Regions from separate parts of the Pseudomonas solani genome, predicted to be linked through region 1. Evidence: riboswitches for the same ligand, from Rfam matches in the RefSeq annotation. Region 1 holds a riboswitch; the other holds the start of a gene.
The links. A riboswitch is a leader RNA that binds a small molecule or an ion and turns the genes downstream of it on or off. The one in region 1 is predicted to bind cobalamin.
Positions count from the first base shown of each region.

Region 1 (7,021 bases):
GCGTCGGCGACGTTGCCTTCGATGAGTTCGACGCGGGAATCGTGCAACGGCAGGTTGTCGCGCTTGCCGGTGGACAGGTCGTCGAGGATGCGCACGGAATGCCCGCGCGCCAGCAGCGCGTCCACCAGGTTGGAGCCGATGAAGCCGGCGCCGCCGGTAACGAGGATGGGGGAATCAGCCATGGCGGTAGTAACGATCCAGGAGAGCGGGCAACGCCGCGCGCCAGGCGCGGGGCTTGATGCCGAATGTATGGAGGATTTTCTTGCAGGCCAGCACCGCGTGCTGCGGCTCGTCCGCCGCATCGGGACGGGCGGCGTGGGCCTGGGGAGTGATTTCCTGCACCTTCAGCGTGTGCAGGTTGCGGGCTTCGGCCAGCACCGCCTGGCCAAGCGCCAGGGTGGTGGTCGCCTCGTGGCCACCGTAGTGGTAGGTGCCCCAGAGCGGCGCCGCGCAGTCCAGCTGCTTGAGCACCGCAAGCATCACCCGCGCGGCATCATCCACCGGCGTGGGGTTGCCACGACGGTCGTCGGCCAGCATCAGCTCGTCGTCCCGCTCGGCCCGGGCGAGGAAGCGCCCGAGGATGCCTTCGTTGCTGTCATCCAGCAGCCAGCCGAAACGCAGCAGCACGTGCTTGGGGCACACCGCGCGCACGCTCTGCTCGATGCGCCACAGGGACTGCCCGCGCAGGCTGAGGGGGATGGTCTCGTCCTTCTCGTTGTAGGCGGTGGCCCGGGCGCCGTCGAAGACGCGGTAGCTGGAAGGCTGCAGCAGGACGATGCCGTGGTGCTGGCAGAGCTCGGCCAGGCGCTCCACCGCGCGTTCCTGCGCGGCGAAGCGGCCCGCGCTGGCCTCTTCGGCCTGGAACCAGTCGAAGTAGTAGGCGAGGTTGATCACCGCATCGGGGCGGGTGTCGTCGAGCAGCTGGGTCAGGCTGGCGGCATCCCAGCCCTGTTCGGGCGGGCGCGGGGCGAGGAACCCTACATCATCCTCGGCCCCCAGGCGGATAAGCGCCTGGCCAAGGGCATTGCCACCGCCCAGGAGCATCAAGCGCATACGCATAGACAGAAGGTCGCTTAAAGCCAGTGGGTGTTAACGATCAGCCGTCGTCCCGCGATAGCGCCCTCCCTGTGACCAGGAAGATCGCCGTGACGGGGACATCGGGCACGCAAGCCAGCGGCCGTTTCCGACCGGGAAAGACGCATTCTGCTTATTTCCCGGCGCTGCGTCACTAGTGGCGCGCCATGCGGCACGCCACTTCAGCCCTGTGGAGGCTCCGTTGGGCGGTAGAGGTGGGCGTGATCGGGGTGGTAGAGCGAGGAATCGGTGAAGCCTTCGGCAGCCAGCACCCGCCCCACGAGGATCAGCGCGGTGCGGCGGAAATCCTTCTGCGCCACCCGTGCCTCGATGTCCGCCAGGGTGCCGGTCACCCAGTCCTGGTCGGGCCAGCTGGCGCGGTGCACCACGGCCACGGGGCAATCGGCGCCATAGTGCGGCAGCAGTTCTTCGACGATGCGCGGCAGGTGGCTGACGCCCAGGTGGATGGCCAGGGTTGCGCGGTGCTGCGCCAGCTCCGCCAGGGATTCGCCCTCGGGCATCCGCGTGCGGGTGGCGAAGCGGGTGAGGATCAGCGTCTGGGAAATATCCGGCAGGGTCAGCTCGGTGCCGAGCAACGCGGCGCAGGCGGCGGTGGCGGTGACGCCGGGCACCACCTCATAGGGAATGCCCAGCGCGCGCAGGTGGCGGATCTGCTCGCCGATGGCGCCATACAGCGAGGGGTCGCCGGAATGCACCCGGGCCACGTCCTGGCCACGCCCGTGGGCCTCGGCCAGCAGGGCGACTATCGCCTCCAGGTGCAGCTCGGCGGTGTTCACCACCCGCTCGGCGCTATGCCCATCCAGCACCGCTTCCGGCACCAGGGAACCGGCGTAGAGGATCACCGGGCAACTGCGGATCAACCGCTGGCCCTTGACCGTGATGAGTTCCGGATCGCCGGGGCCGGCGCCGATGAAATAGACCGTCATGGGGTATCCACATCCTCAAGGGGGCAGGCCAGCGCACAGGTGGCGTTGGCACTGCGGCGTTTCTCCACCAGCAACCGCGCCGGGCGGCCGGCCAGGGCCTCGGCCTGTACCAGCGCGGCGGCTTCGGCGATGCCGGGGCTGCCGGTTTCCCGCAGGGCGATGGCCGACAGGCCGGACAAGCGCCCCTCGCAGGCCGCCAGCTGCGCCGCCGGCAGCAGCGCCAGGGGCAAGCGAAGGGTCAGCGCCAGGGCCTGCAACCCCGGCTCATCGGCTTTGCTGTCGACACTGGCCAGGGCGCTGAGATCGCCGGGTACAAGTTCGTACTCGGCCAGGGCAGCGTCGAGCAGCGCGCGCAGCTCCTGCTCCGAGCAGCCGCGCCGGCAACCGAGGCCGGCCACCAGGGTCATCGCCCGGCCTCACAAAACAAAACCCCGCGAAGGGCTGGGCCCTGCGCGGGGTCGATCGGCAGCGAAGCCCGGCTCACGCCAGGTCTTGGCTCGCGGAGCGCTGGTACAGCCAGGCAGCGGCCCAACCCAGGGCGCCCCAGAACAGCGCGTTGGTCACCAGCGAGGCGGCGATGAACTCGTGCTCCAGCGCTTCCGGCGCCAGGCTCGCATGCACTTCAGGCTGCGGTGCGCCGACCACATGGGGGATCACCAGCAGCGCCAGGCCGACGATGCGCAGGACCCAGTTGCGGCCGAAGGCGATCAGCGCCAGGCCAGCGGCAGTGGAGGCGGCGGTGCCGATCCACCAGACCTGGCGCTGGGCCAGGTCGGCGGCTGCGGTACCCGGCAGCTCCGGCGGCAGGCCGAGGGACGGCGCCAGGGCGAAGGTGGCGAAACCGGCCAGGCCCCAGAGCAGGCCCTGCCAGGCGCGGGTCGGGCCGCGCAGGCTGAACAGCGCGGCCAGCAGCAGGGCGAAGCCGACCGCCACCACCAGGTTGGCGCCACCGGTGGACAGGGTGCGCTGCCAGCCGTCTTCCGGCGCCCAGGCTTCGGCGTCGTGTTCATGGGCGGGCGCGCCGGCGGCGTGCTCGTGGGCGTGTTCGGTCTGCTCGGCCGATGCCGAATTCTCGAAGGTTTCCGCATGGAGAATCAGCGGGGTGACCCACAGGCTTTGCAGCAGGGTCAGCACGATGGCGGCGAAGAGACCGGCGAACCCGGCGGTCTGGGCGATGCGCTTGATCACGGTTGCGCCCTCAGTGGCAGGGGAAGGCGGAGCTGTGACGGGTATCGTGGGCAGCGTTGTGCACCGCCTCGATGTGCGAGAAGCCGGCGAAGTACACCAGCGACAGGCCCAGGAGGCTGGCACCGATGGCGATGGCCAGGCGTTTGGACAGGGGGACGGCGGCGGCCGAATGGCTCAGTGTGCTGCTGGACATGGTGCTTCCTCTGCGATGCGGGTGAGTCGGCAAGAGGAACGCGTGCGAAGAAAGCGGCCGCGCGGGGACCGCATTTCCGGCGTGCGCCCGCCCACCGCGGGTTGCCAAAAGAGTGATCAGGCCGGTCTCCGGGCTTGCGACGCCAGCCATGGCTGGTCGGGTTTGCCTTCCCATGTCCGCCGGACACAGTGGCTTACAGATCCCTACGTGCGCTTACCGTTGCGGGGGCAGCGTCGGACTCGCCCTGGGGCACACCGACTTCCCGTTTCACCTCGCGCGCGACGGCGCGAGACACCTGAAAAAACCGCACAAGAACATCACGAGTCCGACTGGCCGTCAACCGCCGCGATTGACCGCCGCCCCCGCCCTGCGTAGCCTTCGGCCCTTCGAGGTTCCGCGGCCGTGCGCCGCGGCTAAGAGGGAACACGGCCAAGCCGTGGCTGCCCCCGCAACTGTGAACAGCTGAGGTCCTATCCACAGCCACTGCCCATCGGGCGGGAAGGCGGAAGGACGGCGCATCGCGCCAGGCTGTGAGCCAGGAGACCTGCCTCGGCGAATTTCCAGACAACCGGGCGGGGTGATCCGGTGGCGAATCGGGCCCCCAGTGCCCTCGTCCCGCGCGCCCGCCGATCCGATCGACTCCCAGCAAAGGGCTGCCGCGCATGAAAACCCTGGCCAAACTCCCCGTCACCATCGTCACCGGCTTCCTCGGTGCCGGTAAGACCACCCTGCTCCGCCACATGCTCGACAACGCCGAGGGCCGCCGCATCGCGGTGATCGTCAACGAGTTCGGCGAGCTGGGCATCGACGGCGAAATCCTCAAGCAATGCTCCATCGGCTGCAGCGAGGAAGAGGCCGTGGGCCGCGTCTTCGAACTGGCCAACGGCTGCCTGTGCTGCACCGTGCAGGAGGAGTTCTTCCCGGTGATGCGCGAACTGGTGGCCCGCCGTGGCGACCTCGACCAGATCCTCATCGAGACCTCCGGCCTGGCCCTGCCCAAGCCCCTGGTGCAGGCCTTCCAGTGGCCGGAGATCCGCAGTGCCTGCACCGTGGACGCGGTGATCACCGTGGTCGACAGCCCCGCCGTCGCCGCCGGCACCTTCGCCGCCCACCCCGAGCAGGTGGACGAGCAACGCAAGCAGGACCCGAACCTCGACCACGAGTCGCCCCTGCACGAACTCTTCGAAGACCAGCTGGCCAGCGCCGACCTGGTGATCCTCAACAAGGCCGACCTGCTCGACGCCGACGCCCTGGCCGCCGTGCGCGCCGAAGTGGCCGAGGAGCTGCCGCCGGCGGTGAAGATCGTCGAAGCCAGCGCCGGCAAGCTGCCGCTCTCCGTGCTGCTGGGCCTGAACGCCGAAGCCGAGGCGCACATCGGCAGCCGCGCCACCCACCACGACCACGAAGGGCACGAGGACCACGACCACGACGAGTTCGACTCCTTCCACGTCGACCTGCCGGAAGTGGAAGAGGCCGCCCTGCTGGCCGCCCTCGGCCAACTGGTGGAGCGCCACGACGTGCTGCGCATCAAGGGCTTCGCCGCCATCCCCGGCAAGCCCATGCGCCTGCTGGTACAGGGCGTCGGCAAGCGCTTCGACAAACACTTCGACCGCAAGTGGCTGGCCGACGAAACCCGCGCCACCCGCCTGGTGGTGATCGGCCAGGAGCTGGACCCGGCCACCATCGCCAACGAACTGCGCACTGCCCTGGCGTAACCGCCGAACCGGCTCCTCTCCCCCGGGAGAGGGCCGCACCACCGAGCCAAGGCCCGAGCCATGCACCTGCTGCGCACCCAACCTGGCGGCTTCGTCCCCGACGACGGCATCGCCCACCTGGCCCAGACGCCCGCCGAGCTGGTGATCCTCTGCAGCGGTGATTCGCACCTGGCGCTGCTGGCCGAGGCCGCCCGCGAGCTGCCGGCGGACTACCCCAGCCTGCGCCTGGCCAACCCCATGCAGCTGCAGAACCACGCCTCGGTGGACCTTTACGTCGACGAGGTGCTGCAGCACGCCAAGGTCATCCTCATCTCCGTGCATGGCGGCGTCGGCTACTGGCGCTACGGCATCGAGCAACTGGTGGCCCTGGCCGAGCGCGGCACGCAGCTGATCCTGGTGCCCGGCGACGACCGCCCCGACCCGGAGCTGGCCCGCCTGTGCAGCGTCCCGGAAGAAGACGCCGAGCGCTGCTGGCAGTACCTGCGCCAAGGCGGCCTGGATAACGCCCGGCAGCTGTTCGCCAGCCTCGCCAGCCGCTGCCTGGGCCGCGACTACCCGTGGCAGGCGCCCAGCACCCTGCCCCGCGTTGCCGTGCATCACCCGCACCAGCGCCCCGCTCATCTCGACCACTGGCGCGCCGACTGGCGGGAGGGCCAGCCGGTGGCGGCCCTGCTGTTCTATCGCACCCACCTGCAGGCGGCGAACACCGCCTTCATCGACGCCTTCTGCGAGCGCCTCGCCGCCGTCGGCATCAACCCGCTGCCCATCGCGGTGGCCAGCCTCAAGGAAGCCGAGTGCCTGGCCGTGGTCGAGGACTGGCTGGACGCCGTCGATGCCGAGCTGATCATCAACACCACCGGCTTCGCCCAATCCAACCCCGACTCACCCGGCCAACGCCCGTTCCGCCGCGACGTGCCGGTGCTGCAGGCCATCTGCTCGCTGGACAACCAGCCGCTCTGGGAAGAGAACCCGCAAGGCCTCGGCCCGCGCGACCTGGCCATGCACATCGCCCTGCCGGAGCTGGACGGGCGCATCATCACCCGCCCCATCAGCTTCAAGGGCCTGGCCTGGCGCAGCGAGCGCAGCCAGAGCGACGTGGTGTGCTACCTGCCCCACCTCGAACGCATGGATTTCGTCGCCGAACTGGCGCGCCGCTGGCTGCTGCTGGGGCGCAAGGCCAACGCCGACAAGCGCGTGGCGCTGATCCTCGCCAACTACCCCACCCGCGACGGCCGCATTGGCAACGGCGTGGGCCTGGACACCCCGGCCGCCGCGCTGAACATCCTCCGCGCCCTGGAGGCCGAGGGTTACCCCTGGCCGGTCTGCCGGAGAGCGGCACGGCACTTATCCACAGTCTGCTGGGCGGCGTCAGCAACGACCTCGACAGCCTCGACGCACGCCCCTGCGCCCAAAGCCTGGCGCTGGACGCCTACCTGGCCTGCTTCGCCCGCCTGCCCGAGGCCAACCAGCGGGCGGTGACGGAGCGCTGGGGCGAACCGCAGCAGGACCCGATGTTCCGTGCCGGGCGCATGATGATCGCCGGCCTGCGCTTCGGCCTGGCCTTCGTCGGCATCCAGCCGGCGCGTGGCTACCAGCTGGACCCGGCAGCCATCTACCACGACGCCGCGCTGGTGCCGCCCCACGGCTACCTGGCCTTCTACTTCTGGCTGCGCGAGGTGTTCGGCGCCGACGCGCTGGTGCACGTCGGCAAGCACGGCAACCTGGAATGGCTGCCGGGCAAGGGCGTCGGCCTCTCCGCCGAGTGCTGGCCGGATGCGGTGATGGGCCCGCTGCCGAACATCTACCCCTTCATCGTCAACGACCCCGGCGAAGGCGCCCAGGCCAAGCGCCGCGCCCAGGCGGTGATCATCGACCACCTGATGCCGCCGCTGACCCGCGCCGAG
Region 1 covers NZ_AP023081.1:3,037,512-3,044,532, reverse strand. The annotation lists gene PSm6_RS13785 (NAD-dependent epimerase/dehydratase family protein) at 1-182, opposite strand, end outside; gene PSm6_RS13780 (sugar nucleotide-binding protein) at 175-1,059, opposite strand; gene cobM (precorrin-4 C(11)-methyltransferase) at 1,257-2,021, opposite strand; gene PSm6_RS13770 (cobalamin biosynthesis protein) at 2,018-2,428, opposite strand; gene PSm6_RS13765 (CbtA family protein) at 2,502-3,209, opposite strand; gene PSm6_RS13760 (CbtB domain-containing protein) at 3,220-3,402, opposite strand; cobalamin riboswitch at 3,505-3,716, opposite strand; cobalamin riboswitch at 3,775-3,968, shown strand; gene cobW (cobalamin biosynthesis protein CobW) at 4,065-5,117, shown strand; partial or broken gene cobN (cobaltochelatase subunit CobN) at 5,178-7,021, shown strand, end outside.

Region 2 (7,021 bases), 3.2 Mb from region 1:
CTTCCTCAGCGACCCCGGCGCCGTGATCGGCTCCCTGGCACCGATGCTGCGCGCGATCTACGGCATGACCCCGGCCGAAGCGCGGCTCACCGAGGCCCTGGTCAACGGCCTCACCCCCAGGAATACGCCGAGCGCCAGCAGGTCTCCCTGCACACCGTGCGCGCCCAGTTCAAATCCGCCGCCGCCAAGGCCGGCACCAGCCGCCAGGCCGACCTGGTGCGCATCGTCCTCACCGGCCCCGCCGTGCTGCGCTGGCAGGCCAACGGCATCATCCCGCCGCCGACCACTTAGGCAGACCCCGAACCTGTGGGAATTCATTCGCGATCGGGCTACACCCCGGCTTCGTAGGTTGGTGTCGAGCGCAGACCGTAGCCCGTAGGGCGGGTGAAACCCGCGTGGACCTATGCACGGTCATTGTCGGGTTGCACCCGACCTACAAGAACTCCGGGTTTCCATGTGACTCCGCTGGTGGATGATGGAGCGCCATCCACCCTACACAGCGGTCAGCCCCGGCGCGGGATTGGGGCCGCGCCGTAGGTTGGCGCCGAGCGCAGCGAGGCCCAACGCAACGGTGTCAGGCCGGCACCGTCGCCTTCATCGATTCACGCTCGGAGAAGGCGGCGAAGAAGCGTTCCAGCCCCGGGTGGCCATTGCGCCAGCCCAGGTCGGCGAAGCGGAAGTCGAGGTAGCCGAGGGCGCAGCCCACGGCGATCTGGGCGATGTCCACCGGGCCCTGGAGCTGGTCGGCGATGGCTTCCAGGGCCTGCAGCGCGCGGTGGATCTTGCCCAGCTGGCCGTCCTTCCACTCCTGCCACTGCAACGCCTCGGGGCGGATGGCGCCCTCGTAGCGCACCAGCAGCGCCGCATCCATCAGGCCGTCGGCCAGGGCCGCGCGGGTCAGGCAGGTCCAGCGCTCGCTGCCATGGGGAAAGAAGGCGTCGCCGCTCTGCAGGGCATCGAGGTATTCGCAGATGACGCGGCTGTCGAACAGCGCCTCGCCCTCGGCGGTGAGCAGCACCGGGATCTTGCCCAGCGGGTTGGCGCGGTTGACCTCGGCGTTTTCCTTGATCGGCAGTACGGCGGTGTCGAGCATCTCGATGCCCGCAGCGAGCCCGGCCTCCAGGGCCAGCACCCGGACCTTGCGGGCGAAAGGCGACGCTCCGGCATAGATCAGTTTCATCACGCAGTTCCTCCTGTGTGCGGGCCGGCTCGGTTGCCGGCATCCGCTGTGGTTGCAACTGGACCACCACCGACGGCGCCGGTAGCATCCCCGCCCATCGCGCCCGGGAGCTGCCCATGGTCATCGACAGGAAAATCAAACTGGACTCCGCCGACATCAGACGCCTGGACGATCTGGATGTCGCGCTGGAGTTGCTGCACTTCGGCTTCCGCGGCCTCACCGTGGACGCCGACGCCTACCTGGAAACTCTCGGCCTGTCGCGCGTGCACCATCGCATCCTCTACGCCATCCGGCGCGTCGACGGCATCAACGTCGGCGAACTGGCCGCCCTCCTCGGCGTCAGCAAGCAGGCGCTGCACCGCCCGCTGACCCACCTCTTCGAACGCGCCCTGGTGACCCAGCAGCGCGACCCGGAACAGCACCGCTACAAGCGCCTCTCCCTCAGCACGGAAGGCCATGACGTGGAGCACCGCGCCACTGACCTGGAGCGCCGGGTCATCCGCGCCGCACTGGACACCACCGACACGGACGGCCGGATCGCCTGGCACTCGGTCATGCAATCCCTGGCCGCCCGTCTCGACTGATCAGCCCGCCGAGGTGATGCGCTCGCGCACCACGATGCACTTGGCCAGCGGCTGGATCAATGCCTCGGTCGCCTCCTCCCAGGGCACCACGCTGGGGCTCACCAGCAGCGGGTCGCAATGCCCCTGCTCCACCAGCTCCAGCACCCTGGGGATGTGCGGCCGCACGCTGCAGGCGCCCACCGAGAGGGTGACGTCGCGCATGTACATGCCAAACAGCGGGATGGCCGGGTCCTCGAAGATGATGCCGATGCACGAGCAGTGCCCGCCCGGCGCCAGCGCCAGCAGGCCGGTGCGCAGGGCCTGCGGGTCGCGGGTGGCGGACACCACCAGGTCATAGCGCTCGTTCAGCGCGCCGTCGCCGCCGTTGCGCAAGGTGGCGCCGCTGCGCACGGCGAGGTCATCGCGGTAGCCGTCGCCATCCAGGTAATCCACCTCGGCGGCTCCGGCGGCGCGGGCCATCTGCACCGCGAGAATGCCCAGGCTCTCGGTGCCGCCCACCACCAGTACCTTCGCCTCCTCCCGCGTCGCCAGCGGGCGGCTGGTGGCCACCCAGGCATCGGTGAGGTTGTCGCTGGCGCTGGCCACGGCCACCGGGTCCAGCCCCGGCGGCAGCACCACCAGCATGGCGTCGGCGAAGGGCACCCGCACCACCTCGGAGAACAACCCGCCCCAGTGGCCGCCGGCCGGCACGCCATAGGCCGCGTGGCGGGCGACACCGGTGCAGGCCGTGCTGCGCCCCGCCAGGCATTGGCGGCAGGTGCCGCAGGCGATCTTCCAGGGCACCGAGACCAGGTCGCCGCGCTTCACCGTGGTCACCTGTGCGCCCACTTCCAGCACCTCGGCCACGCACTCGTGGCCCAGGGCGAAGGGCGGCTTGAACGGCGTCAGCCCGGCCACCAGGCGCCGATCGAGGTCGCAGGAGGCCGAGGCAATGGGCCGTACCAGCGCCGCCAGCGGCGAATCCAGCACCGGCGACGGTGCCTCCTCCCAGGCCAGGCGCCCCGCGCCCTTGACGATGAGTTCGCGCATGGCTCAGTCCCGCACGTTGAAGGTGGTGGTGGCGCGGGCGCAGAGCTTGCCGGCCGCGTCGCGGATATGGGCGTCGCACACCGCCAGGCTGCGGGTGCGCTCCACCAGCCAGCCCTCGACGCTGTACAGCTCGCCGACCTTGAGCGGGCGCAGGTACTTCACGCCCAGGTCCACCGTCGAATAGGGCGTGTCGGCGGCCAGAGTGGAGAACAGCGCCAGGGCCGCCGCGCCATCCAGGCAGGTGGCGGCGAAACCGCCGTGCACCGCGTTGGCCGGGTTGAGGTGGCGGGCATCCGGCCGCGCCTCGATGAAGACGCGCCCGGGCTCCACGCCCACCACCTTCATCGCCATGGTGTCGCCGATGGCGGGTGCGGGCAGCTTGCCGGCGATCACCGCCTGGAGGAGTTGCAGGCCCGAAGGCAGGGTTCTGTTGGGGGTATCGGTCATCACAGGGCTCCTGGCTCTGCCGGGGTCGGCGAGCGATTGCGGGATGGAGGGCCGGCAGCCCTCCACAGGGCCAGCGCGAGGGAATCGCCCTGCAGCCCGTGGACGGACGATACGTGAGCGCCAACTCTCAAATCAACATTGTTGATATGACAAAAAAGAAGGCATTCCGGCAAGGTCGACAGGGCTCTGGAACGGGCTTTTCCGCCATCTGCCGCAACACACTGGCGTTGACGACCGGGCGTGTGGATGGTCATATGCGCGCCGTTCCAGGTGTCCCACGCCGTCGTGCGTGGGGTGAAACGGGAAGCCGGTGCGTCCTCAGGACCAGTCCGGCGCTGCCCCCGCAACGGTAAGCGAGCGCTGCATTCGAAACGCCACTGTGCACCTGCATGGGAAGGCGAATGCCGCGTGATCCTCGCAAGCCCGGAGACCGGCCTGGAGCATCGATAGGCAAACCCGCGGTGGGCGGGCACGGGCCGGTTTTCGCTTGGGCGCTCGCGCCTGCGCACGCCTTTGCATTCCCTCCGGGCTCCATTCATTCCTGACGTGATAGGAACGACATGTCCCGCACCTTCAGCTCCAACGCTCCGGCAAGCGCCGCCCTCGGCCTGCTCGCGCTCTCTATCTCCCTCGCCCTGCACGCCGAAGACGGCGCCCTGGCCCTGCCCACCACCGCCGTCACCGGCCAGGCGGACGACGCCCCCATCAGCCTCGACACGCCGCTGCCCGCCGGCTCGCGCCTGGGCCTCTCCGCCCTGGAGACCCCGGCCAGCACCAGCAGCATCAGCGGCGAAGAGGTGCGCGGGCGCAACAACGCCACCGTGCAGGACGCCGTGACCCGCTCCCCCGGCATCAGCAACATCGGCACCCCCGGCAACGGCGGCACCGCGCTCTCGGCCCGGGGCTTCACCGGCCACGCCTCGGTGATGCAACTCTACGACGGCACGCGCTTCTACACCGGCATGGGCACCGTCACCTTCCCCACCGACCCGTGGATGGTCGAGCGCATCGACGTGATCCGTGGCCCGGCCTCGGTACTCTACGGCGAAGGCGCCACCGGCGCGGTGATCAACGTGGTGCCGAAGAAGCCCTTCGAGGGCGAGATCCGCAACCGCCTGCGCCTGGGCTACGGCTCCGACGACCGCCAGCAGATGGCACTGGACAGCGGCGGCTCGCTCACCGACACCCTCAGCTACCGCCTCAACCTCAACCGCGAAACCAGCCACGGCTGGATCGACCGTGGCGACTCGAAGAACCTCGGCCTCAGCGCCGCCCTGCGCTGGCAGGCCCGCGACGACCTGGCGTTCACCCTGGCCCATGACCAGGGCGACCTCACGCCGATGAACTACTTCGGCACGCCGCTGATCGACGGCCACCTACGCGACAGCCTGAAGGAGAAGAACTACAACCTGCACAACGCCGAGCAGCACTACAACGACCAGTGGACCCGGCTCGTCACCGACTGGACCCTGGCCGACGGCATCAGCGCCAGCAACCAGCTCTACCACATCAAGAGCCGCCGCTACTGGCGCAACGCCGAGGCCTACAACTGGGACGCCGGCCTGGGCCAGCTGGAGCGCGCCGAGAACCTGCGCATCAAGCACGAGCAGGAGCAGATCGGCGACCGCCAGACCTTCACCTTCGACCACTCGCTGTTCGGCCTCAGCAGCCGCACCCTGGTGGGCGCCGAGTTCAACCGCATCCGCTTCAACCTGCTGAACAACTCGCCCTACATCGATGTGGGCGGCGACTACGTCGACCCGTGGAACCCAACGCCCGGCTACTACCAGAGCGCCTCGGCCTACGGCCCGCACTCGCGCAGCGAAACCCGCACCGTCGCCCTGTTCGCCGAGAACCGCACCCAGTTCGACGAGCGCTGGTCCCTGGTCACCGGCATCCGCCGCGACCAGAACCACATCGACCGCGACGACCTGCGCGCCAACACCCGCAGCGACAGCAGCCTCTCCGGCGGCAACTGGCGCGCCGGCCTGGTGTTCGCCGCCACGCCGCAGTTGTCCTTCTACGGCCAGTACTCCACCAGCGAGGACGGGGTGAGCAACCTCATCACCCTCAGCCCCACCCAGCAGAAGATGGACCTCACCGAGTCCAAGCAGACCGAGTTCGGCCTCAAGCAGCAGTTCTGGGACGGGCGCGGCGAATGGACCCTGGCCGCCTACCACATCGTCAAGAAGAAACTGCTCTCCCGCGAGTCGGTGACCCGGCCCACCCAGCAGATCGGCCAGCAATCCTCCGATGGCCTGGAAGCCACCCTGGAGCTGGCGCTGGAGCAGGGCTGGCACGTTTCGGCCAACGCCGCCGTGGTGCGCGCCGAGTACGACGACTTCAACGAGTCCGCCGGTGGCCAGCTGATCTCCCGTTCCGGCAACCGCCCCACCGACGTGCCGCGACGCACCGCCAACCTGTGGCTGAGCAAGCAGCTGGGCCGTGACCTGGACGCCGGCCTCGGCGCGCGCTACGTCGACGCCCGTTACGCCGACGCGGCCAACACCGTGAAGGTGCCGGGCTACACCGTGCTCGACGCCAACCTCGGCTGGCAGGTGCTGCCCGACACGCGCCTGGGCCTGGAGCTGAACAACCTGCTGGACCGCCGCTACGCCGTCACCCAGCAGAACGGTGGCCAGCAATGGCTGCTGGGCCAGCCGCGGTCGTTCTTCGTCACCGCCGACTACAGCTTCTGATCCGGCGAAAGGGAGTGCCCGGCATGCCATCACTGAACATCAGCGACCTCGCCTGGGCACCCGACGGCCGCCCGCGCTGGCTTCTGCAGGGCATCGACCTGCAGGTGCGCGCGGGCGAGTTCGTCGGCCTCATCGGCCCCAACGGCAGCGGCAAGACCAGCCTGTTGCGCTGCGCCTACCGCGCCGACCGCCCGGCCTTCGGCTGGGTGGCCCTGGACGGCGACGACCTCTGGCGACGCAGCCCGCGCTGGAGCGCGCAACGCATCGCCGTGGTGCTGCAGGAGTTCCCCCAGGACTTCGGCCTGGCCGTGGCCGAGGTGGTAGCCATGGGCCGCTCGCCGCACAAGGGCCTGTTCGACGGCGACGATGCCGAGGACGCGCGCATCGTCGACGAAGCCCTCGCGGCGGTGGGCATGGCCGGGCTTCGCGAGCAGGCCTTCGCCCGCCTCTCCGGCGGCGAGAAGCAGCGCGTGCTGCTGGCCCGCGCCCTGGCCCAACGCCCCGGCCTGCTGCTGCTCGACGAGCCCACCAACCACCTCGACCCGCGCTACCAGCTGGAGCTGCTGCAGCAGCTGCGCGAGCTGCGCCTGAGCACCCTGGCCAGCTTCCACGACCTCAACCTGGCGGCGGCCTTCTGCGACCGCCTCTACGTACTGGACCAAGGCCGCGTGGTGGCCAGCGGCACCCCCACCGACGTGCTCACCGCCGAGCTGCTGCAACAGGTGTTCGGCGTGCACGCCCTGGTGGACCGCCACCCCCTCGCCGACCACCCGCGCATCACCTGGATCACCCCATGAAGCCTTCGCCTATCGCCCTGCTCGCCCTGCTCCTGGCGCCCCTCGCCCAGGCCACCGACTACCCGCTGAGCGTCACCAGCTGCGACCGCCAGGTGGTGTTCGAACGCGCACCGCAGCGGGCGGTGAGCCAGGACATCAACCTCACCGGGATGATGGTCGCCCTCGGCCTGCAATCGCGCATGGTCGGCTACAGCGGCATCAGCGGCTGGAAGACCCCCGACGCCCGGCTGATGGCCGCCCTGGGCGACCTGCCGGAGCTGGCGCGCAAATACCCCTCCATCGAAA
Region 2 covers NZ_AP023081.1:6,479,924-6,486,944, forward strand. The annotation lists gene PSm6_RS29375 (hypothetical protein) at 1-379, shown strand, start outside; gene PSm6_RS29380 (glutathione S-transferase) at 575-1,180, opposite strand; gene PSm6_RS29385 (MarR family winged helix-turn-helix transcriptional regulator) at 1,297-1,764, shown strand; gene PSm6_RS29390 (zinc-dependent alcohol dehydrogenase) at 1,765-2,793, opposite strand; gene PSm6_RS29395 (PaaI family thioesterase) at 2,797-3,240, opposite strand; cobalamin riboswitch at 3,492-3,693, shown strand; gene PSm6_RS29400 (TonB-dependent receptor) at 3,801-5,939, shown strand; gene PSm6_RS29405 (ABC transporter ATP-binding protein) at 5,963-6,736, shown strand; partial or broken gene PSm6_RS29410 (ABC transporter substrate-binding protein) at 6,733-7,021, shown strand, end outside.
Region 2: it holds a riboswitch for cobalamin, as region 1 does, so the genes downstream of both, PSm6_RS29400 (TonB-dependent receptor) here and cobW (cobalamin biosynthesis protein CobW) in region 1, are expected to answer to the same signal.